Linked DNA regions of Acaryochloris sp. CCMEE 5410. The main gene of each other region encodes a partner of the protein of the gene in region 2 in a complex. Links are inferred from orthologs where the notes say so. Each region holds a gene or a part of one and is shown on either strand. Other genes may lie near its edges.

Region 1 (14,051 bases), on a different replicon or contig from region 2:
CAATGACAGGGTTTGGAGAAATAACGCCTGCTTATTCAAAACGGTTTGTTTGAGATTCACTTCGATTCTAAGCCTGTGACGAGAAGTGAACGGAGCAACGGTCAGGCTCATGCCTGATATTAACGGACGAATAGATAGCGTTATTGACTTTAGTTTTCCCACTCAAAAGTCTTAATGCACGTGAACTTAGCTTGTAGCTCTACTTTTTATAAATACGATTTTAATCATGACAGCTCTGAGCTTTACGCAAAGCAGCCAAGATAGATATCTCCTCTTTTGAGCACAAAAAGCTGGGTAAATTATTTGACTCTCCAGAAATATTCACAGACCATAAGAGAGATTAAAAGTGCAAGTTCTTTTTTCCTCTCTAAAAACGTATCGTGCTTTCAAATTCAGAGGATGCTGTTCGGATTCTCAATTACATTCAACAAAAGATCAATACCAGTGAGAGTCTCAGTGATATCCAGATTCAGGGCGTAGCTAATGGATCGGGGATGCCTTAGACTTCGGAATGGTTACCCCTGGGAATAGGGAGTCAAACCGTTGATTGACCCAGGCAAGCCGCAGCATGAGTAGATGATTGAAACCATCCTCACTCCAGCGCATACCAACCCCCTTAAAGCGCTGTTGAATCAGCCACTTACAAGCACTTTCGACCATTCCTGACCCCAGCGGTATCTGTAGTTGTTCAAAGTGGCGATATTGGATGTGTCGCAGATGGCGCTGGAAATAAGCCTGTACCTGGAGCAACGTCGTAAAAGATTTGCCCGTAAACAATTGTGAGTGAATCAACATCGTCAAGGACCGCAATACTAATAGGTGTTGCCCATGTCGCAATTGGTGTCGCCAGCGCCGAAACCAGGCTTGGGCTTGAGCAGAGCGAACATCCCCAAACATCACTTTGTTGCTCGTGCAAGATGGCCTGCTGCATGAAAAAATCGAGAACTGCCACAGCACAGTGAGAGAACAAGGTGCGGTAGACTCGCCAGAAGCCTCGCCCCCATCACTCAACCAGATGACGCTTGGGGCCGATTCAAAGTCTTGTTTGCGGGCTTCGAGTTGCAGTAAGGGGATGAACTGGTCGATATCGCCCAATACTGCTACCAGTCTTCGACGCAGTAGTTGGGGGACACTCTTTTAGCTCGGGTGAGCCGTGTTCCCAGGCGGGCTAAGATAGCGACTTTAACTTCTCGCCACTGGATTTTCCCTTGGGGGTTTTCGGAGTGGGGCGAAAGGGCACCATCACACCGTCAGCAGCAATGGCCAAAGGCAGAGCAGACAACACCTCTGAAATCGCTTCACTAGGAGCCTGTTCACCTGATGCTTGAGCTTTGAGTTGAGCCTCTAGCTCCTGATAAGCTTTGTTGCCCATGACTTGCACCCAATTCCACAAGCTTGATGAACTGACGGATAAACCACTCCACTGACTCAGCATCCAACTGGCCAGTTCATAGGGCATAAATAGACTTAACAAGCAGCCTAGACGCACCAGTTCTTTACTGCTGTGCTGGTAAGAGGTAATCCCAATGGATTGGTCCAGAGGAGCTGATAGACTACCTGGACACCCTTTTGGACAACGACCCACCCGTCGCTTTCAGTAAATATTTCCCACCAGTGTCTGCATCTGACGAGATTCCCATCCCTTCGAGTGCAAGCGGGTTCCGCAGGTGCTACACCTAGGCCATTCAAATACTGTTTTGCTCGCCGTGAGAGTTCATCCTCCAGAAGCCATCGAGCCAAATACAAACCCATTTGCAGAACGATATAAACCATCTGACTCAGGCTGGGTGATTCTTTGAGTGCTTCGACCTGTTCTAGAAATTCGTGATGCTCTAGTACGGTTGGCAATTGCGATGTTAGGCTCATGACAAGTTTTTGATTCGGGTACAGGATCTATTGTCCTTGACCCGTTTTTCTTTGAGCCATACATCCCCGATTCTGTGCTTACGCCCCAGATTCATGTTTTCTCCCAATGTTGGCATGGACAATCCTACCGTCAAATCGCTGATAGCACTGGCTATGAAGTCGGTTATATCAAAAAGGTGGGTTCTCATTTATGGCAGAAGCTATCTAATGTTTTAAACACAAAAGTATCTAAAAATAACTTCAAAATTGCACTCAGTGAATATATTGGGTTACATCCATTACCCAACTTTGTTCTGTCCCCTAACACCAGTAATGAGGAATGTGTATATCAAGATTGGGGAGAGGCAGTAAATGTATCTTCCTTTTGGGGGCGGTCAACAGAATTAGCCACACTTCAGGAATGGATATTAGGTGATCAATGTAGCTTGATTACCCTGTTAGGAATTGGAGGGGTCGGTAAAACAGCACTCTCCGTGAAGTTAGCCCAACAGCTCCAAAGTCAGTTTGCCTATGTACTCTGGCGAAGCCTCAAGAATATGCCCCCGGTGATGGAGTTACTAGCAGACTTAATCCTCAACTTATGCAATCAAAGCTTACCTAAATTACCCAACACACCATCTCAACGAATTTCAGTTCTTATTCAGTATTTACAGCAACAGCGATGTCTAATCGTTTTAGACAATGTTGAAAGTTTATTTCAGAGTGGTCAATTTGGGCGTTATCAACCCATGTATGAAGAGTATGGTGAACTTCTCCAACGAATTGGTGAGGTTGCCCATAACAGTTGTCTGGTTTTGACCAGTCGCGAATTGCCAGAAGAAGTTGCCATCCAAATGGGGACACATTTACCCGTCCGTGTCTTTAAGTTAGAAGGATTAGGCACTACGGCTGCCTACGAAATTCTCAAGAGTAAAGGGCTATCAGGTTCAGCCTCAGAAACAACCTCGCTGATCGAGGCTTATCAAGGTAATCCTCTAGCGTTAAAGATTGCCGCTACATCCATTCAGGATGTGTTTTCAGGGAATGTGACTGAGTTTATTCAGCAAGGGACGATGGCTTTCAATGGGATTCGTCGGCTGTTGGATCAACAGTTTGAGCGATTATCTGCGCTAGAACGACAAGTGATGACCTGGTTGGCTATTTATCGTGAACCTGCCACTATCCAACAACTCGCTAGTGATGTTATCAGTTTGCCTTCCTTTACGACCTTGCTTGAAGCTCTGGAGTTTCTGGGTCGTCGCTCGCTGATCGAAAAAGTCTTACCGAACGAGACCCGTCCAGCTGGTTTTACATTGCAACCCGTGGTCATGGAATACGTAACCGAGAATTTAATTTCTCATGTAAGTCATGAACTCGTTGGGGATCAAATGGATGATCTGCATCAATATCCGTTGGTCCTGGTGCAATCCAAAGATTATTTACGAGAAGCTCAAATTCGACTGATTCTTAAGCCTATTTTTCGTCATCTCTTAGAAACCTATCCCAACCAAGGCCAGCTAGAACAACATCTCAAACACCTTTTAAATAGTCTGCAAACTCATGCTCAAAATAGACTCACCTATGCGGTAGGGAATATTTTGAATCTACTGCGACTTTGTCAGGCAGATTTTTGCAACTTAGATTTATCTCACTTAACGATCCAGCAGGCAGATCTACGAGAAGTCAAACTCCACCAAGTCAATTTTGCCCATGCCAACTTAGAATCAACCCTATTTTCTGAAACCCTAGGCAGTATCTTTAGTCTTGCCTATAGTCCCAATGGAAGTTGTTTGGCCGTTGCTGATACTGGGAACATCAAACTCTATGATTTCCTGCGATACCAGCATCAGCAGACCTTATCCAGTCACAAGGTGCTGATCTTATCTATCACCTTTAGCGATGATGGTTGTTTAATTGCAAGCTGTAGTGTTGACCACACCATTAAGGTTTGGAATGTTAAGTCAGGAAGTTGCATCCAGACTTTGAAAGGGCATACGGGGGCAGTGATGTCGGTGGCCTTTCAGCCTCAAACTGGGGCTGACCCAGATTATATTTTGGCCAGTGCTAGCCAAGATGGCAGTGTCAAGATCTGGAATATCAGCACTCAAGCCTGCATTCAAAGTTTGAATGCAGAAGGACAGTCCGCTCGATCCGTGACCTTCAATTCCAGTGGCGATCAATTGGCGATTGGCTATCTTGATGGTCAGGTCAGTCTTTGGCATATGTCATCCAATCGCAGACAGTGTCTGCCCCCAGACGTCACTAGTCAAGAATCTCCCCTTGCGTTTAGTCCCGATGATCGACAATTAGCTGTGGGCTATAGTGATGGGCAAATTCAGCTCTGGGATGTGTATCAAGCAAAACGGATCAGAATCCTCCAGGGCCACACAACCCAAATCTTCTCGGTGGCCTTTAGCACTGATGGCCAATTATTGGCAAGTAGTTCCGGCGACAATACCGTCAGAATTTGGGATCTGCCAACAGGTCAGTGCTTGAAATGCTTGCAAGGCCATACATCACGGGTGTCTACGGTGGCGTTCCATCCAGACAATCTGTGCCTGGCGAGTGGAAGTGAAGACTCAACGGTGCGGGTATGGGATGTGCAAACGGGACAACTGCTGAAGTGTCTGAATGGATATAACGATTATGTGTGGTCAGTGGCTCATAGTCCAACCCACACGATAGTTGCGAGTGGGAGTAATGATCGGGGGGTACGACTTTGGAATACCCAATCGGGTCAAGGTGTGCAAAATCTGGAAGGCCATTCTGGTCGGGTAAGATCAGTGGCCTACAGTGCCGATGGTCAAGTGTTGGTGAGTGCAACCTATTCTTATGAGATCAAGGTTTGGGATTCTACGAATGGGATTTGCCTAAATACCTTTCGAATGCCAGGCGAATGGTGCTGGGATATAGCGCTAAGACCCGATGGAGACGTATTAGCTGTTTCTGGTGGAGACAACAATGTCCATCTATGGAATGTTCATACTGGGGAATTGCTGAATACCCTGGTGGGAGAAGAACATTATGCGCTGGGTTTGGCCTATAGTCCTTCGGGGCAATACCTGGCTACGTCAAGATTGAATAGTGTCCAGATTTGGGATCTGGCCTCAGGCGCTTGCGTTCAAACCCTGAGTGATGAAGATTGGATCTGGTCCGTTGCCTTCCATCCCCAGGAGTCTTTACTGGTGACGGGGGGTAATGACGGAAGCGTCAAACTTTGGGATCTGGAGCAAGGTAAATGTCTCTGCCATATGAATGAGCATGCGGCCATTGTCTTGTCTGTAATTTTTAGTGCTGATGGTCAGGCTATCGCAAGTGGGAGCTTTGATCGCACAGTTCGCATTTGGGAAGCACAGACAGGGGAATGCATCCAAGTGCTGGGAGGTCATTCTGACGGTATCTTCTCAGTTTCTTTTGCAGCCGAAGGCAATATCATCACCAGTGGCGGAATGGACGAAACGGTCCGAGTCTGGAATGTGCACACTGGAACATGCTTGCACACCCTGCAGCCCCCGAAATTGTATGAAGGCATGAACATTTCAGGGGCCACTGGATTAACTGACGCTGAACGACAGACGCTCAAGATTTTAGGTGCGGTAGAACGCTAGCCCAAACAGCATTGGCAGGAAAGAACCGTTTCAACTGAAAAAGGCCTGCATTCTGAATCAACACCAGCGTTATGCCGTAGCCAATAGATTCTGATAGGCCGTCTCGATCAGCTCACAGTCGGTAGAGACGGCCTGCTCTAAATTCTCTAAGCGAGCAACTTCCGTTTGGCGATCGATCTCTCGTGAGTTTTTCTGCTCTAGGAGGTTGTCTAACTCTTGTTTGCGAGACTGGATATCCTCTTGCAAGCGCTGCATCACCTCTTGGTTGTAGGCATCAAAACAGTCTTGGACCGAGCTATAAATGGGCTGGTATTTTTCCTGGGCAATTTGGGGTAGACATTTCACAAACTCTTCTTTCGTCGCCTTGGTCAATTGTTTGCGGGCATGATCCGCTTGCAACGCCCCAATGCCTAATCCCACCAATGCAAAAGTAATCGGCCCCAACATAATGCCAAAGACGGATGAAGCAATCAGGGCAATGCCAGCAGAGGTGAAGAAGTTGAGCATAATGCTCTGGAAGTCAAACCCCGTAACGGCCATTGCCGCCCCGCCGATATTGCCAGAGGCGAGGGAGAATAAACCCATTGCCCATTTAGCCCATCCAGGTACGTTATCATTGGACTGACGTTTGGGACCGCGAGCATTCATATTTTGCCCCGTCAATTTTTCGGTAATTCGGTCGGTAATTCTGGCATAAGAGTTACCGTATTGCTCAGCACTTTTAGACAGTTCTTCGAAGGCATCTTTTAAGTCCCGCTCGGCGCGGATGCTCCAAGCAAAGAACTTATCATTGACATACTGCTGAAAGGCTTGTTGAAAAGCAGCGTTAAAGGCTTCCCGGCGTCCTTGACTAAATAGATCCAGCAACTCTAGATCAGGGGGTTGATATTTGAGGAAGTCTTGATCAAAGGTTGCCTCTAAATCGAATATATAGGTGCGAAATGAATCGGCAATCGAACGCGATCGCTGATCTCGCATCCGATGAATATCTTCTCTAAAGTTCTCACCAATTTCTTTCAAATCCTCAAATTCCGGCTCGACGGACTCAATGCGTTGCTCTAATTCCTGAACGCTCTGATCTAACAGGGGAATCCGTCGATTTGTGGCATCATGAACTCGGTTGAGAGCTTGTCGAGCCAAGGTTCGGGCTTGCCGCAATTCTGCGATCGCGCGCTCCTGAGTCAGGAACGTATTCAGTGAGGCCAAAAAGTCGGGAAATCCGGTGCCCTCTAAGTTAGCATCCGTATCTTTCACTCGCTTGCGGAGAGCCTGCAAGGCTGAAACGGGAAATACCCGCTCTTCATAGAGGTCATAGCCATCGACTTGGCAGTATTCTGCCAGGTTGGCATGAAAGACTTTATGGAGTTTGCGGGTAGCATCTTCCAATTCGTCTGGATCATCGGGGTCAATCAGACTTTCCTTAATTTGGTCCCAAGCATTAATCAAAAAGAAGATCGACAATCCCCGATCTTTAATATAGTTCTCGAGGTAGCGACGTTCAGCCAGGGTGCAAGGCTGAGTGGCTCGCAGTACAAACAGAATGGCATGACAGTTTTGGATAAAACCTAGGGAGAGATCGTTTCTGGCTTCCGTATCGTTTAAGCCTGGGCTATCGACAATCTCAACCCCTTTCTCTAACAACGGCAGCGGATACTCGACCACGGCATGGCTCACATCTGGGAAGGCAATCTGCTTTTGTTCTTCTAGCTGCTTTGCTTCTTCTGGGTCAATGGTGTAGCGGTCTTTGAAGCTAGCAAAGTCAATTTGTTCGGGGGATTTACCATCATTGAAGTGGACGGTTACAGTTTTATCGGGACCATATCGCAAGATGGTCAGCAGGGCTGTACAGGGATTGACGTCACTGGGCAGTAAGTTTTCTCCAATCAAAGCGTTGAGGAAGGTGCTTTTCCCTCGCTTCATATCTCCTAGAACCATCAACCGGAAAACTCCCTGCTTTAAGTTGCGGCAGGCGACACTCACGTCTTCAATTTCTTGTTGAAGCTGCAATGATCCAGAGGCGGATTCTCCAGCCCGTTCAGCATCTTCTAAGGTTTCGGCAATGCTGGATAGGTGGGAGGCAATTTCCTGGCGGATTTGAGAAATTCGATCTAAATCTTCCAGGAAGCTAGCGGTTTCAACGGAATTACTCATAGTGGAGGAAGGTAAGGCTGCTTTTCCAGCATACCCATCTGCACTTTTAAATCCACCGATAAGCCTGAGAGAGTCTGCCAACCCTTCACTAGGCAGACTCAAGCGATAGATGCCCTTGACTCAGGCTTTGAAGAATCTGATCAGGGTGCTCCAGTAAAAAATTAGGGGTTTTCTCCGCAAGAACTGTTCGGTCATTAAACCCCCAACAAACGGCAATACTAGTTAAACCAACCTGTTTAGCTGCCTTCACATCATTAATTTCATCACCCACATAAACCAATTCTTTAGGGTCAGTGGCCTTGAGTCTAGCCAATTTTTTTAGCGTCCGTCTCTTCCCCGATAGAATCTGACCACCATAAATAAATTCAAAGAGATGATCGATAGCATATTTCTGAAGAACATACTCAACATTCCTGCGAGAATTAGCAGTAACAATCCCTAAACGATAACCTTCAGACTTCAAATTATGGAGGGCGGTTTCGATGCCTTCGACTAACGATAAATCGTCAATACTATGAGTCAGCTCCTGCCGAAAACGCTGCAAATAGCAAAGGGATCTCCATTTGGGAATCCCTAATTCTTGAGCAATTTCTTGAATCCCTAACTTCCGCATTAGCTCGATTTGAACCGGAGATAGAGGTTCATATCGAAAATCTCTAGCTAGGCGATTGGTGGCTTCGATAAATATGCCAAGGGAATCGGCAAGGGTGCCGTCAAAATCAAAAACGATCAAGCGCATACTTCGTTATGTTCGTATCTCCATAACTTGAATTTCGATTTCATTCCACCCGATCCAATACCGTGATATTCGGGTCAATAATCTTTTTGCCAATCCCTGGAAATTTAACTGCTAAGCAGATTTTATTCCCACCTCCAAAAATATGGGTCACCTCCCCTAGTCCAAACCCGCGATGAACAAGCCGATCACCGACCGCCCAATCCATGGCATGGGTATTGGGCATCTTTTTCTTTTTAGTCCCTGGGCCCATTGCAGAATGGGGCGACTCAGACGGGATGGCCGATAAAGAATTAGTCTGTAAGAGATCTCGAGGCAGCTCTGATAGAAACAGTGAAGGCATCGCTGGCTCCCTTGAACCATAGAGTCGTCGCTCTCGTGCGTGAGAAATAAAGAGTCTTTCTTGAGCCCGAGTAACGCCAACATAGCAAAGACGGCGTTCTTCTTCGATAGCCGCAGGATCTTCTAAAGAGCGGAAATTAGGGAACAGTCCTTGTTCTAGGCCAACTAAAAAGACGATGGGAAATTCCAACCCCTTAGCTGCATGCAATGTCATCAGTGACACCGTAGTTTTTTCATCTAAATCATCTAAATCAGAGGCCAAGGCCGTATTAGCGAGAAAAGAAGGGAGAGACTCATCGGTATTCTCTTCTGCATATTGTAAAGCGGCATTTTGCAATTCCTGGACATTGCCAATTCGATCATCCGCTTCATCAGTTCCCTGATTTTTTAAGTCCCGAACATACCCCGAATCTTCTAAGATCCCCTGGATAATATTGGCTGCAGATTGGGTTTCCACCTGCCCTTGCCAATGCCGCATCATTTCCACAAACTGCAAAATTGGCTTGGCGCTACGAGCAGCTAAGGTTTTGACTGCCGTCTCTTCTGTCAGCATTTCCCATAAGGGCACTCCTAGCTCCTGGGCTGCATTCATAAGGCGATCTAAGGTGGTTTTGCCAATCCCTCTGCGGGGTGTATTAATCACCCGTTTGAGGCTGACCGTATCAGCCGGATTAACAATTAAGCGTAAATAGGCAAGAACATCTTTAATTTCCCGGCGATCGTAGAACTTCAGTCCCCCGACCACCGTATAGGGAATACTCCAACGGACTAAGCCCTCTTCAAAAGCCCGAGATTGAGCATTAGTTCGATAGAGAATGGCAAAATCGCCCCAGCTCAGTTCGGGGTGGGATTGCTCTAGAGTCCGAATCTGCTGCACGACAAAATCGGATTCATGCAGCTCGTCATCCGCCCGATAGCAGTAGATGGGTTCTCCCGCACCCCGAGTCGGCTTAAGAATTTTGTCGATGCGTTCTGTATTGTTATCGATGAGTTCATTGGCCACTTGGAGGATGTTTTCGGTAGACCGATAGTTCTCCTCTAGCTTCACCATCGTCCGCGTGTCATCATCCGGCAGGCCATCGCCAAAATCCTGCTGAAATCCCATCAGGATTTTGAAATCTGCTGCCCGAAAGGAGTAAATGGACTGATCAGCATCACCCACTACAAAGATAGAGCGATGCTCCCAATCCTTAAAGTTGCGGGTATCGGTGCCGTTGGTCGCTAGTAACCGCAGCAAATCATACTGGGTGCGGTTAGTATCCTGGTATTCGTCCACCAGCATATGGCGAAACTGCTGGTGCCAATAGCCCAGAACTTGGCCGTTCTGTTTTAGCAGCTGCACCAGCACCCGAATCAGATCATCAAAGTCCAGGCCGTTATTGGCAGCTAGGGAATCTTGATATTTGCTGTAGACCTGGGCTACCACGCGACCGCGAAAATCCTGTTGATTGGCTTCTAGCTCTTGGGGGTTCCAGCCTTGGTTTTTAGCATTACTAATAGCAAAGCGGACGGAACGAGGCTGGAATTTACGGTCGTCGAGATTGAGCTGATTGACCACAATATCTTTGATCAGACTCTGGACATCTGATTCGTCAAAGATAGAGAAATTACGCTGCCATTTACGGCCCTTCTCATCCTGGTACTTCTCAATTTCCATCCGTAACAGGCGGGCACAAAGACTATGGAATGTGCCAATCCAGAGAGGTTTGGTAATGGTTTTGTAGACTTGCGATCGCAACTTTGTCTGCTGCTGAGGTGCTAACAATTCTAGGGCTTTGCCGTGATCCTGCTGGGCCAGCTGTTCCGCAAATAATTTCTCAATCCGCTCCTTCATTTCCCGAGCCGCTTTATTCGTAAAAGTCACAGCCAGAATATTTTCGGGATTAACCTGATGGCGCATCACCAAATTAGAGATGCGATAGGTCAAGGCTCGAGTTTTACCCGATCCAGCCCCCGCTACCACCAACAGCGGACCACAGAAGTGTTCCACTGCCTGTCGCTGGGAAGGATTGAGATGACTTAAAAAGTCAGGAATAGCAGACATAAAAAATCAAGGAGAAGAATTCAGAAGTATCGTCTTTAGCAGAGATGTTATGCCAATGGAATTGAGTATTCGAACAATCTCTGTGCCCACCATACGTGATTCCAATAGAAACGCAAGTTAGAAAAAATTATAAAGTTAGAGAATAAAGGGCAAGAGTAGCGCCTTATCCTACCCACAAAGCCGCGAGAAACAACCAAACCATAGCCAAATCTCTCCTTAACCCTAAGGAATCTCTAGTCGTCCCTTTTTGATGAATTGCTACAAGGCATACCCTCCTCTAGGGCTGTCTAGGACACCCACTGAAGAGATAAGAACACATCATCAACACTCCAGGGAATGATAGATGATTCTTCCTCCAATACCCATGCAGCATTAAGGCAACGGTATAGGCTACTAAACGCCACCGATCTAGCTCAATAACTCAACACTTGAATAACAGGACCGGAACTGGGAAGGTTACCTGAACTAACCGTTAGACCACTCCCACCAGATCGTCGAATGGTAGCCCCTTGCATCAGGGAAAGAAACGCATCCACCGACTGCAGGTCACAGGAACTTTCGTCAGCAGCAGCCGTTTTGTAATGGGTCGGAATCACCATTTTAGGGTTGAGGGCTTGAACCGCAGCCTTTGCCTCTTCTGGGTTATAAGCTTTTGCACTGCCACCCACGGGAATCAGTAGCACATCCGGCCGCCCCATTAGGATCTTCTGGTCTACACTAATGGGAGAGGCAATACCGCCTAAGTGAACCACATTTACCCCCCCTTGAATCCACTTCCAAGCCACATTGGTGCCAAACCGATAGCCGTTGACCCGATCATGGAGCGTCCGTATACCTTGGAACTGCAAACCGTTGGTTTTATAAGCCCCCGGTTCAAACAATAACTTGGGTCTTCCGGGTAAACCTTCAACCACCCCTTCATCCAGCAGTCGGCTACTAATAAGAACAATATTGGCCGACGTTTGGGGTGACGGATATTTAGCCGTACAACCCGCAGGACGGAAAGGATTGACCAATACCTGAATACCGCTGCCTGAGAATAAGAAACAAGTATGGCCTAGCCAACGAATGCTCAGAGAGCCTGCGGCTTGGGCGGATGAAGACTGCCAATGGGTGGCAAGACCAGTTCCCAAGCTGGTGATCAATCCTGCTTGCACATAGTGCATGAAGCGGCGACGGTTCATAGTTCTCTGTGATGTATCCCTGAATGTATGTCCTGTGAAACCCGATCAGTATTAGCCATCGGTAGGAAGGTGGCTCAGAAAATTCTTGAGCAGTTGTTTCCCAGATGTCGTCAAAATACTCTCTGGGTGAAACTGGACGCCTTCAATGTGAGGATAGTTCCGATGACGCACCCCCATAATCGTGCCGTCCTCAGTCCAAGCCGTAATCTCTAGGACCTCTGGACAGGTTTCCTTCTCTATCACCAGACTATGATACCGAGTTGCGGTAAAAGGATTATCTAACCCGGAAAAAACCCCCGTGGATTTATGACGGATAGGGGATGTTTTACCATGCATCAGCACTGGGGCAGACACAATATCGCCACCAAACACTTGGCCAATACTCTGATGGCCTAAACAGACTCCCAAGATCGGTACGGTTGCACCCAATTGCTCAATCAGCTCTAGAGAAATTCCAGCATCTTGAGGCCGTCCCGGCCCTGGAGATATAACGATTGCATCGGGCTGGAGCTTCTCAACTTCGGCTAGGGTAATCTGATCATTGCGAAAAACCTGAATATCTTGGGCCACTTCAAATTCAGTGGCGAGTTCTCCCAAATACTGAACCAGGTTGTAAGTAAAGCTGTCGTAATTATCAACAACCAGTAGCAAGGCTTGCGCTCCTGTCCCAAGAGAAAGTTATCTCTCCAACTTAGCGTGTTTATCCTACTTTGCAGCTATAAACCTGACTGCAAACAGCGCTGTCATCACATCAAAACGCGTTTTAAGCCTGAAAGAGAGCTAGAAAAGGCGGAATAATTAGAAATGCAGCAATCACCACTGCTGCCATTGCTGATACTAAAACAGCTGCGGCTGCACAGTCTTTGGCTATCTTGGCCAACTCATGGTAAGTCCGCTCCACTGTTAGATCAACAACCGCTTCCAAAGCGGTATTTAGTAACTCCATGACCAGCACTAAACCACTGGTCAAGGCAATCACAGCCAATTCTACAGGTTCAAGATGAAGGGACAACCCCATACTTAAGGCCACACTACCGATCACGGTATGAATCCGAAAGTTACGCTGAGTTTGGAAGGTATAACTCAATCCGGCCCAGGCATATTTAAAACTCACAAATAGATTATGAGCGACTTTGAATGACAGCTCACGCTTAAGCCGCGCTGGTTCAGGCTCAGTGCTACTTTGTGAAGAGATTATAGATTTATTTGACATAAATTTAATCTTTTTAACGATTCTACACTACGACCGCAAAGGGCATGGCTGCAATAAATCTGAAAGCGATGGGTCTGAATCAAGGATTAAATTGTCTATTGCTTAATCAGAGAAGTATTTCTCACTCACTATGGTTTAGGTTACCCACAGTTCTAACAAACTCTTCTAGGTCTAGCTAGTTGCTGCCGATACATTCGTGAGATTGATTAATGATTGCTGCTGCGCCAACATATTTTGGAGGCATTCAGGGGTCGGGTGATCCCACCCCAATAGATGCAACAATCCATGGGTCGCTAACCAAGCTAGCTCCTGCTGTAAGGGATGCTGTTGCTCTTGTGCTTGCTGCGCTGCAGTCTCTACCGAAATAATGATGTCGCCGAGCTCCACAGGCATCTCTGACCACAAATCTATCGGCTGATCGGTTAAGTCAAGGGTTGCAAAGGCCAGCACATCTGTGGGGCGATCTAGGTGCCGATAGGTTGCATTCAAATTCTGGATCGCCGCGTCATCCGTGAGCAGTAGGCTCAATTCATAGGTTTGGATCGGAGAAATACCAGGCTGCAAATACTCAAACCAGTGCTGAAACCAAGATTGCCAGGTCACAGCTGTAATTTGATGGGCTTGTTTAAGCACATTCTCTACTAACGAAGATGGGATGGCTCTGTCTTCAAGATCCCACTGAATATGGACGTCAACTTGCATGTGGTTTGAGACGATTCGCTAACGAGTCAGATAGGACAGCCCAATCAACAAGGCTAATACCCCCACTGTAGTTAGTCCAAATTCCAGCAACGACCGTCTGCCTTTACGAACCATGTTCCTCATCGCTAACTTGGTGTAGCTATCTGTAGGTTTAGATGCAGGAGCGACATCATTTGTAGGCGCAGCTGGCCCGACACTGGTCACGTCGGCAGGGTTGGTGCTAGTT
Region 2 (10,799 bases):
TTCCAGATCATAAAGCTATTAGTGTAAATGGAAAACTCTCCCTTACTTTGTATACTTTCTCCACCTAGGAAACAACCGGTAGGACCTTCAGCGTAATTTGCTTTAAGACCTGCTTGAGTCAACGCAAGTAAGGCTTCTTGTCGATCCATTGTTTTGAAATAGCTTCTTGAGTCCAATCAATTAGCTAAAAAGGTTTTAATCTAACTAAAAGCGGGCTTACTCTGACGCAGAAAATCTAGTAGCTCTCGATTCACAATTTTGGGGACTTCCTGCTGAATCCAATGGCCGCATTCAGGAACAAACTTGAGGCGAAATGGGGCCTGTACAAACCGCTCAAAGCCCAGTGCTAAGTTGGGGCTTAAAACCGTGTCATCTTCTCCCCACAACACCAAAGTAGGGACTTGGATGGGCAATAGTTTGCGATCCGAATTGGATAACCAGTCTTGGGGAGACAGCAACTGCCGATAATAGTTAATCGCGGCAGACAGGACCCCGCGTTTTTCTAGGGCAGCCTGATAAATCCCTAAGGTCTCAGAAGAGAAGGCCGCTTTGCGAATGGCTTGTTTCTGGAACCAATCCTGGAGAAATTGGCGCAGATTGGATTGAATCAACCATTCCGGTAGCCCAGGGATCTGGAAAGCCAACAGATACCAGCTCCGGCGAAGCTGATCAAGGTTGCTAGAAAACTCTCGAAATAATCGCTGGGGATGAGGCGCATTCAAGAGAACTAAGTTCTGCAAATATTGGGGAAATTTTTGAGCCAAGTTCCAGGCAATCATTCCGCCCGTGTCATGACCAACGATATGGGCACAGCGATAACCTAAGTTCTGGATTAAACCAACAATATCCTCGCTGAGGGTGTCGATATCATAGCCACTCGACGGCTTGTCTGAATCGTTGTACCCCCGTAGATCAGGAACCACAACCTTGAAATGACGGGCTAAAACCGGAAGCTGATACCGCCAAGAGTACCAAAACTCAGGAAATCCATGGAGAAGAATAACTAAATCGCCTTCACCTTGGGTGACATAGTGGAGCCGAATCTTATTAGTTTGAATAAACTGGTGTTGCCAGCCAGAACTCGCAGTGGTCATACGTTACAGTGCAACCTCGATGGGTGGTAATTGAAACATGACAGTTTGCCATTGAGTCAATCTTGAATGATCAAGATGACTACACAATTTACCCCCTGCTAACTAGGTATACAGCGTAACATTTCACCAACGAATTTGGACTAAATCATCGACTGAACAAGTCCAAGATGGGGACAAATTTGACAAATGAGGTGAATAAATTAAGGATTATGACTCGGCCAGCACAGACGATGGGCTCTGGGCGGGTTGCTCATATTTGATTAAGTTGGCTAATTCTTGCAATTGGCTAATGGCTTCAGCCCCTTCCAACTTCATGAGTTCACGGTCATCTCGCATTTCGGTCCAGGTGATCCCATAGTCGGACACTAAAAACCGAATCAGATGATTTTCTCCTAAACTCACCATGAAGGAGGCACTGTTCATTTGGCCACCGCAGGTATAGCAAGACGCCACGTATCCTCGACGTTCTAGCACAATAGCTAGGGCTTGGAGGTTCATGACTAAGTCTCGAACAAATTCACGGTGTTGATTGGCTAACCGGACAAACACAGGATTACCCTTCTGAGTGAGTACACATTCTAGCTTGGTTAATGGTTATTGACATGCTCTGTTTCCCCCTCGACTAAACTTCTCCTTACTATTGTTCCCAGGTGCGTTAGCTGCCCTATCGAGCAAACGACTTGCTTCACATCATCCAAAAGTAAGGTATGGCCATGCTGGGAGGTAACTTAATCGAACCCCGTTTCAAGTTCCGTATTCAACAACACAGAGTCAAAGAAAGTACCGATGGGAAAGGAGCTAAAACTAATGGGTTGGGGCTGGTAATTGGCTAGGGCGGATTGCCGCTTCAGTCTGTTGATCAAACAGATGAATCTTATCTAGTTGAACTGAGAACCATAACTGCTCGCCAAGGCTGACTTGCTGATAAGGATTGATTCGGGCAATTAATGGGACCGGTGATTGGGGCATTTGATGGTTCTGGGTCAACTGTAAAGACAGATAGGTCTCATGGCCTAAGGCTTCAACCAATTCGACCTGGGTGGGAATATTGCTGGAATGGGAGGATGCCAGATCCAGATGTTCTGGGCGGATCCCTAAGGTTAGGGTTTGGCCTTGATAATTCTGGAGGACCGTTTCCCACACTTCTGGCAGGGTGAGGGTGAATTGTGGATGTTGTAAGTTTCGAGACGATTGAACCTGGACGGAGATAAAGTTCATAGGGGGAGAACCAATGAACTGGGCTACAAATCGGTTGATCGGCTGGTTATACAGCTCTAAAGGGCTAGCAATTTGCTGAATTTGCCCAGCATTCATAACGGCAATTCGATCCCCCATGGTCATGGCTTCCGTTTGGTCATGAGTGACATAGACCGTTGTTGTTCCGAGTTGTCGCTGGAGTTTGACGATTTGGGCTCGGGTTTGAGTTCGCAGCTTGGCGTCCAGGTTAGATAGGGGTTCATCCATTAAAAAAACTTGGGGATCACGGGCCATGGCACGCCCCAGAGCCACTCGCTGCTTCTGTCCCCCGGAGAGTTGCTTGGGCAGGCGGTCCAGTAAAGTCTCAATTTGTAAGATTTCGGCAACTTGATGGACGGTCTGCTCAATTAATTTTTCTCGTTTGGAACGATATCTGAAGGGCTTGGGTAATATTCGGGTCGCGGATACTAAGCCAGACTCTAGTTTTCTGCGTAGGGATGCAGAAATAGAGCGCCGTTTAGGGTCTCGCTGGGATTGGGTACGACGGAGACCAAAGGCTAAATTGTTATAGACGCTCATGTGGGGATAAAGGGCGTAACTTTGAAACACCATGGCGATGTCTCGTGCTTTTGGGGGGAGGTGATTGATTTTGCGATCGCCAATCCTGATACTGCCCCCAGTTAAGTCCTCTAATCCTGCAATCAGGCGTAAGAGCGTGCTTTTCCCACATCCTGAGGGACCCACCAGCACCATAAACTCCCCATCTTCAACAGAAAAATTGATGCGGCGCAATACGGTAACGGTATCGTTTTTGGTATCGTCCTTAGATTTAGGCTGAGTGGAGGTTGTTGAACTTAAATTGGGGTCAACGGACGTGGGATTGGCTGTGCGATCACCTTTACGAGCCGGAAAACTTTTATAGACATCCTCAAAGATAACCTGAGCCACGACAACATCGGTATCCATTACATCGCTCTCAGCCTATTGTGCTGCTCGATATCAGTCAAGGGAATTTATCGGCTGACCAGAAGGATTTGTTAAGATTCCTTCAGGGAAATCCATTATTGTGTCTGCATGCTGCTGACCGCCCAATTATTACTGAGTTACCAGCGTTGTCATCGACAAGCGTATCTGGATGTCTATGAAGACAAAACTCATAAGTCTGCGCCTAGCGATTTTCTCAACAAACTTCGGCAGGATCGCCTTGAGCATCAACAGACCTTTTTCGCGCGTCAATCCTGGGTTCAACCAGACTATCCCAAATATGACTGGCAAGCAGGGGCCCATGCAACGTTAGCCCTGATGCAGGCTGGCGCTCCCTATATTCGGCGGGGCGTTCTCTGGATGGATCAAGGCAATGGCGTTGCCTATCAAAGTATTCCCGATCTCCTCACTAAAACCGAGGGAACCTCAGATTTTGGAGATTGGCAATATGTGCCGACGGATATTCGCCTGAGTAAACGTCCCAAGCTGGAATATCAAATCTTGGCAACCTTTCATGCTTATCTGCTGGCGACCATACAAGGGGTTTGGCCAGAGGAGTCCTATCTGTACCTGCGGGAACGAGGGCTCTATGCCGTTAACCTGCCCATTAATCAGCCGAAGCTAGATCAATTACTTCTGGAACTTGTCGAGATAATCCAAACCCAACATGAGCCCGAGGTCTTTATTGTCAGTAATCGCTGCAGCTTGTGTGGATGGCTATCCCACTGCTATCAAATTGCTCAACAAGATCAACATTTATCCTTATTACCAGGGGTTACCCCCAGCCGCTATCCCATCCTCCAAGCTCATAATTTAGCGACCGTAGAAGATTTAGCGATTGCGAATCCCACCCAATTGGCTGAGGTGACGGGATTTGGTCGAGAGGTTGCTAACAAACTCATTTGTCAGGCCCAGGCATTTGCTAAGCAGGCTCCTGTAGTGTTTGCGGCCAGTGAAGTTAGCGCAATAGCCACCCAAATTTCCCCTGCTCCCATCGAACTCTACTTCGATATCGAAGCAGAACCCAGTCTCAATTTGGCCTATCTGCATGGGGTATTAGTCGTCGATCGAGAAAACCAAACCGAGATCTTTTATCCCCTCTTAGCCGATCAACCTCACCAGGAAGAGCAGGCATGGCAGCAGTTCTTGGATTTAGTGTTGGCCTATCCCCAAGCACCGATTTACCATTTTTGTGCCTACGAAGTTCAAACCGTTGAACGCTTAGCAGCCTTGTATGGTAACCCCGATACGATCATTCAGCCTTTATTGGAGCGATTTATTGATTTGCACGCTCATGTGACCCACACGGTTGTGCTGCCTGTAGAAAGTTATACCTTGAAATTGATCGCGCGATGGCTAGGGTTTCAATGGCGCAATAGCGAAGCGAATGGAGCCCAGTCCATCTACTGGTATAGTGAGTGGCTTTCTACGGGCGATCGCGATTTCCTCGATACGATTGTTGAATACAACGAGGATGATTGCCAAGCCACCTATCAAATCAAAAATTGGCTGGCTGATTTTTTGGCCTTCGAGTTAACAGCGCCGGCCTTACAATCCCCATAATGTTGAAGCTGGCAATTTTGATTTAGCCTCGGCCGAGCTCACAGGAGCGATGATAAGCAGCCTGAACAGCTTTGATCAGGGCTGATCGAAGTCCCGCTTGCTCTAGAGCCGCAACCCCAGCAATCGTCGTACCACCTGGACTCGTAACCTGATCCTTGAGTTGGGCAGGATGTAGTCCCGTTTCATCCACTAATTTGGCCGTGCCCAAAAGGGTTTGCAGGGCTAATTGATTGGCAATGGGGCGAGGCAAACCGACCGAAACGCCTCCATCCGTAAGAGCTTCCAACACCAAGGCAACATAAGCTGGCCCTGATCCCGATAGCCCGGTGACTGCATCCATTAATGATTCAGGTACGGTAACCGCCTGGCCAACGGCGCTAAAAAGCTGATGAGCAAGATCTAGGTGCGTTTGATTCGCATGGTTACCTGCTGCGATCGCAGCTATTCCAGCCCCAACTGTAGCCGGTGTGTTTGGCATAACTCGAATCACAGGGGATCCTGGAAAAGCTGCTTCTAACGTCCCCAAAGTTACCCCCGCCAAAATAGAAAGGACTAAACATCCAGCGGGTATGGACGATGCGAGGGGATCAGCGACCTTTGGAAATATTTGAGGTTTGATGGCCAACACCAAGACCTGAGCGTTGGAGGCAACCGCATCATTAAGGGTAGATCCCTGAATCTGATAGCGACCGATTAGAACCTCTAATCGCTCTTTGGAAATATCACTTACTTGAATCTGCTCTGGCGAACAGATTTTTTGGGAAAGCAGTCGTGACAAAATGGCTTCAGCCATAACGCCACCACCAATGATGCCAAGCTGATCGCGAAACTGACTCACTAGAATACCCCTAAGCTGAAGATGGCAGAAACAATGCACCAGTCTACCAAAGCTTAGTCGAGATTCCTTGCTGTATTGAGTTTTGAGAAAACCCCAAAGTAGCCAGAGATGGCTATTTACTGGGCAATAGCCTGGTTCATCTGCATATCATTTTTCCAAGATGCAGTGGTTGTAGGACGTGAAAAATGAGGTGTAGTAGGTGCTTCATGAACGACACCCAGATGGGTGCTGACCTGAACACAATTGGGGGTGAAGAGGAAGATGCTATCTCCAACACGCTCTTGGTGGCCGTCAATGGTATAAGTTGCACCTGCTACAAAATCCACGGCTCGCTGAGCCTGAATAGGTTCCATCATCGTTAGATTGAGAACCACAGACTTACGTTCACGTAAAGCTTGGATCACTTGGGGCATTTCTTCGAATGCTCGTGGTTCCATCACTAAAACCTCAGTGGTAGATCCCCATAAGCGGCTGGCACCGGGCATACCTACAACATTGCTAGTATTAGAATTCACTTGAGACCCCTGTTCTTTCTCAGATTGACTGTTCAACGCTTCACCCACTTCAACGGGTTCTTCGGAGTACTCTGCTGAATAAGAATGATCCGAATACCCATCGTTTTGAATTTCGTCATATTCATCAACGTAATCATAATCGTCATCCGACTCTGGGATGCCGACGAAATCCTTTAATCTGCCAAATAAACTGCTCACGAGTTGGGCTCCATCTATGAAGGTTTTGAGGGTATGAAGAACCTGATTTCAAGAAGACCGAGCAATAGTTCGATCTAAGGTCATCAAGGAATTTTATTCGTAAAGATCTCTATTAAATTTAGATCTTCTCATCAAACTTGGATTTGTTTGATTTGTCAATACCACTGTCGCCTTAATTACCAAGATTGATCTTTATAGAAAAAATCAGCTCTTTGCGACAAATCCCATGGTATGGAAAATTTAGATTGAATTATACATCAATGATCTAATTGCAAATCAGCAATTCGAGTGTTGAAACTAAAGTTTAAATTAAGAAATCATTTCCTTTACATAACCTATGAAATTGTCATCTTTTACAGAGGCTTCCTATTCGCATTGTCATTCAGATAGATACGGTCTCTTTGAATAGAATAGTGATTCGCCCAGGAAAAACTTGTGAAGACCTTCTTGTCTATGGCGTTCAGAGTTAAGCCATCAGCCTCACCATATAGAAGGATGGCTTAGGGCCGAGGCCGATCCCCGAAAAGACGACGGCCTACTCGAACCATTGTGGCGCCAGCCTGAACAGCCAACTGATAATCATTGGACATCCCCATGGACAGCTCATGTAAGGTGAAATCCTCTGGGGACTGCTGGGTAATGTCTTGAGCTAACTGTTGAGTTTCATGAAAAGCATTTAAGATTTCCTGGCTCGATAACCCCATCGGTAATATCGTCATTAATCCCCGCCAGTGAAGATGGGCACAGGCTTTTAACGCAGGTAGATCGGCTTTAAGACCAGCAAACGTCCAACCAAATTTGCCAGGATCTGGGAGAGGTTTGACTTGAAGACATAACTGAGGTGAATTCTGCTCTGATGCAACCAGCCGATTGAGGCGTTGGGCTAAAGCTAAGCTATCTACCGAGTGAATCCAGTCGAAGTGACGAACCGCTAGTTTGGCTTTATTGCTTTGAAGGTGGCCAATGAGATGCCAAGTGAGCTCTGAGAGATCCTGTAGCTCTGCTTGTTTCTGAATCGCTTCCTGTACCCGGCTTTCGCCAAAGTCGCGTAAACCTGCATCATAGGCCTCTCGGATCAATGCAGTCGGCATATATTTGGATACAGCAATCAGGCGAACGGATCCCGGCAAGGATCGTTGAATGGAGATGACTCGATCCGTGAGGGTCAATGGCTGCGGAGAAGGCATTATTGAAAAGTTTGTTGGTGAACAAGCTGAAGTTGGTCGTAGTCTTGGCGAGTACCCGATCGCCTAAGGAGTCTGAGACGACTTTCTACGGCGACTTTAGCCTCTTGTCGAGTAATGGGAGAAAACTCTAACTGCTCTGCAGATGTTGAAACTAAAAAAAATAACCGTTGGGCATAAAGCGTGGTGTACAACGCACTCTTAGCATCAATCACACAAAGACTGTAGAGTAGACCAAAAGTTGGATGATTTAGATACGTTTCAGTGATCATTCGCATGTAAGGGAGAGGCCAAAGCAGTAGGAGTGATTTATAGAACGATAACTACTCCCTAGAACAATGCTGTGGGTCCTGTCTAAATAGCTTTGTTTCTAAAGAATAGGGCAGTTTTAAGCAATGTCAGTTTTTCCCTTGGGTATAGATCTTGAGAATGGAGTGAATTGAAATAGCTGAGGTTATTTTGTCAAAGTAAAAAAAGATCGCTCACTTTTCAAGGATGATTGTCCTTTCTTAGTGAATTTCGCCAAGTCTAGTAACTCTGAAATTGTCGTCTATTATACTGGACGTCCTTTGCGAAATGTCGACTGTTTTTTGAATAGATTTGCTTGTCCTTTCACTAAACCCGTTACACAGCACATTCCCAAGAAACGACATATACATAATCACTTTAGATTTGCGAGTCCATTGCTTGAATGGCTTCCACCTGCGCTTTGGCTTTTTGCAAGGATTCTAACCATTCCTGTTCAGGGTGACTATCGGCCACAATCCCAGCCCCCACTTGTCCCCAAATCATAGAAGACGGGATAGACCGGTTAGGGGAGCTGCCAGGAGGATGTATAGGGGTAATCAATAAGGTTCGAATCAAAATATTCAGATCTAGCTGCCCCCGATAGTCTAAATACCCACAGGAACCATAAAATAAGCTCCGGCGGTAAGGTTCTAACGTTTCAATAATTTCCATACAACGAACCTTAGGGCAGCCAGTAATGGTTCCTCCTGGGAAGACCGATCGAATCAGCTCAACTGCAGAACGATTGGGTTGTAGGGTACCAACAATATTGCTAACTAGATGAATTACATGACTGTAGTATTCAAGGACTAGAAATTCATTTACGGCAACTGATCCCCAGTTACAGACTCGACCGAGGTCATTACGTTCAAGATCCACCAGCATGGTATGCTCAGCTCTTTCTTTTAAGTTCTTCTTTAAGGCATGAGCTAATTGTTGATCCTCTTCGAGGGTGATTCCCCGGGCGCGAGTCCCGGCAATTGGGCGGGTCTCGGCTTGTGTCCCTTTGAGTCGAACAAGCCGTTCTGGTGAACAACTGACGACCGATCCCCATGGAGTTTGCCAGTAGCTGGCAAAGGGTGAGGGATTGATCGTTTGCAGTTGCTGGTAGAGCTGCCAGGGATCGGCGTCGGCCTTGACCGAAAAACGAGTGGAGAGATTGGCCTGGAAAATGTCTCCAGCCTGAATATGGGCTAAGGCCTGTCGTACCATCGCTTCATACTCAACTTGATTTGTCACAAACTGAAAGTCTATTGCCTTAAATGATGGAATGATTGGATGTGGAGTGTAGGATGCTAGCTGGTGTTCTAGGTGATCTAAATGGTGGGGATCGCTGGCTGCAAGCCAGAGGATTTGCTGTTGATGATCCAAAATTGCAAAGTTTTCAGGCTCATACCAAAAGGCTACAGGGAATGGCAGGGGATCAGGTTTAAGGTGGGGTAAACGTTCGATTTCCCAAGCGAGGTCATACCCCAGCCACCCTAACCACCCACCTTGAAAGGGCAAGTCATCAGGGATTCCATCTGGGGCTAAAGGCTTTTTAAGTTGTAGCTGGTGTTCCAAGAACGGTAAGATTCGCCCTAATTCTGGTGTCCATAAGCGTAAATCGCCAGCCTCACTTCGAGGGCCACCTGCGCAAATGGAGTATTGACCGAGGGGATGGGGATAAGGGCTTTCGAGCAGGGTTGCGATCCCTTGTTCTCCAAATAAGGCTGCAAAAATATCTGTACCGCTACGTTCGAGTAGTGGCTGCGATCGCCAATACCAAGGCTTTAATTCGTCCATGTCGGATATTAACGGTATTGATTTAGGGAAGCGTTCCGACCCAGATCCGTAAGCCACAAACCAAGACGACTAAAACTAACGCCAACTGATCCATTAGCCGAATTCGGAGTTGATGCCATCTGACTTGGTGGTGGTTTGGGCTGGTAAACCCCCGTACGGTCATGGCACTAGCCACTTGCTCTGCTCGTAAAAACAAATTTTCAATGAGGCGATCCGCTAACATCAGCCAGAGTTGAAAGGCGCCCCGAACCCCTAGTTTTTTCCAATTAATGGCGCGAGTCCGAATGGCTCGAATCAAATTTTGAATTTCTTCTAGAACTAGGGGCATAAAGCGAAGCGCTAGGGTTAAGGTTAGGGTGACTTCAGTGATAGGAATACGCCACCGCTTTAAGGGTTGCAATAGAACTTCAATGGCAACGGTTATTTCTTCCGGGGCCGTTGTCAAGAGATATAGGGTTGTTCCGTAGATTAAGGTGAATAGCCAAGTCCCCAACCGTAACCCCAATTCTAAGGATCGACGAGTGATTCTAACGGGGCCACGATGAAAGAGGACATATTGATAGGTTGTGGGCTGAGGGAGGGTGGGAGGAAGATTGTCTTCTGAACCCTGCCAGAAGATCAGGGGTTGATACCAGGGTTGGGAGTCTTCTGGGGGAGTAGTGGGGGCTTGTGTAAATGCTAGTTCTTGCTTCGGGAGTCTGGGTTGATAGGACACTGCTAAGCCATCAGGCATTAGGGTGGTAATACTGCAAACTAATAGACATAACAACAATAACCAGCCAATTTGCTTGCGCCAGACCCGTAATGGAATGGTTGCCGAAATGGTTAGGAGAATCAGTCCCAAGACTAAGCCAAACCGCCAGGGTAAATCTGCCAGCAATGGGGTGAGCAGGAACATCATCAGCCAAGCTAGTTTTACTCTAGGGTCAAGCCGATGTAACCAAGTTCGGGGTTGTTCCAGGTAGAGCCCCAGGGGAAGAGAGCGAAGCAGATCCATCTATGGCCTTTGAGACGCGTTAATCACCAGCCTATCCTAAGTGATTTCTAGGGTGAGGAGATGTATTTGCACGATATAAATGGTGGTCTTAAGACTATACCTGTCACTAAGCTTTACTAAATGAGCCTAGAAATGGTCTGGGCTCATGCCATAACT

The links.
Region 1: the proteins of ON05_RS04275 (region 2) and ON05_RS26815 are in contact, whole or in part, in a solved structure (PDB 8RP0), measured with the Escherichia coli proteins. The link is inferred for Acaryochloris sp. CCMEE 5410 from one-to-one orthologs.

The regions. Positions count from the first base shown.
Region 1 is NZ_AFEJ02000002.1:1,290,125-1,304,175, forward strand. What follows is about bases 10,762-13,574. They hold ON05_RS26815 (aminodeoxychorismate/anthranilate synthase component II), read right to left. Parts: upstream 12,562-13,574; coding sequence 11,962-12,561; downstream 10,762-11,961. Other genes in these bases: ON05_RS26810 (MBL fold metallo-hydrolase), read right to left, coding at 11,140-11,910; ON05_RS26820 (diacylglycerol kinase family protein), read right to left, coding at 12,674-13,123; ybeY (rRNA maturation RNase YbeY), read right to left, coding at 13,295-13,574. In the rest of the region: ON05_RS26790 (NB-ARC domain-containing protein), read left to right, coding at 1,941-5,453; ON05_RS26795 (dynamin family protein), read right to left, coding at 5,523-7,604; ON05_RS26800 (HAD-IA family hydrolase), read right to left, coding at 7,693-8,343; DNA helicase PcrA, read right to left, coding at 8,384-10,726; more of ybeY, read right to left, coding at 13,575-13,825; ON05_RS26830 (DUF3285 domain-containing protein), read right to left, coding at 13,844-14,051. UniProt on the Escherichia coli protein: Part of a heterodimeric complex that catalyzes the two-step biosynthesis of 4-amino-4-deoxychorismate (ADC), a precursor of p-aminobenzoate (PABA) and tetrahydrofolate.
Region 2 is NZ_AFEJ02000001.1:966,382-977,180, reverse strand. What follows is about bases 7,444-10,385. They hold ON05_RS04275 (anthranilate synthase component I), read right to left. Parts: upstream 9,647-10,385; coding sequence 8,240-9,646; downstream 7,444-8,239. Other genes in these bases: ON05_RS04270 (energy-coupling factor transporter transmembrane protein EcfT), read right to left, coding at 9,669-10,385; pipX (transcriptional coactivator PipX), read right to left, coding at 7,576-7,845; ON05_RS04285 (YggS family pyridoxal phosphate-dependent enzyme), read right to left, coding at 7,444-7,576. Also shown: ON05_RS04320 (hypothetical protein), read right to left, coding at 1-149; ON05_RS04315 (alpha/beta fold hydrolase), read right to left, coding at 201-1,094; ON05_RS04310 (DUF1815 family protein), read right to left, coding at 1,302-1,643; ON05_RS04305 (ABC transporter ATP-binding protein), read right to left, coding at 1,899-3,257; ON05_RS04300 (TM0106 family RecB-like putative nuclease), read left to right, coding at 3,366-4,838; proC (pyrroline-5-carboxylate reductase), read right to left, coding at 4,861-5,676; ON05_RS04290 (cell division protein SepF), read right to left, coding at 5,793-6,389; more of ON05_RS04285, read right to left, coding at 6,890-7,443; more of ON05_RS04270, read right to left, coding at 10,386-10,643. UniProt on the Escherichia coli protein: Part of a heterodimeric complex that catalyzes the two-step biosynthesis of 4-amino-4-deoxychorismate (ADC), a precursor of p-aminobenzoate (PABA) and tetrahydrofolate.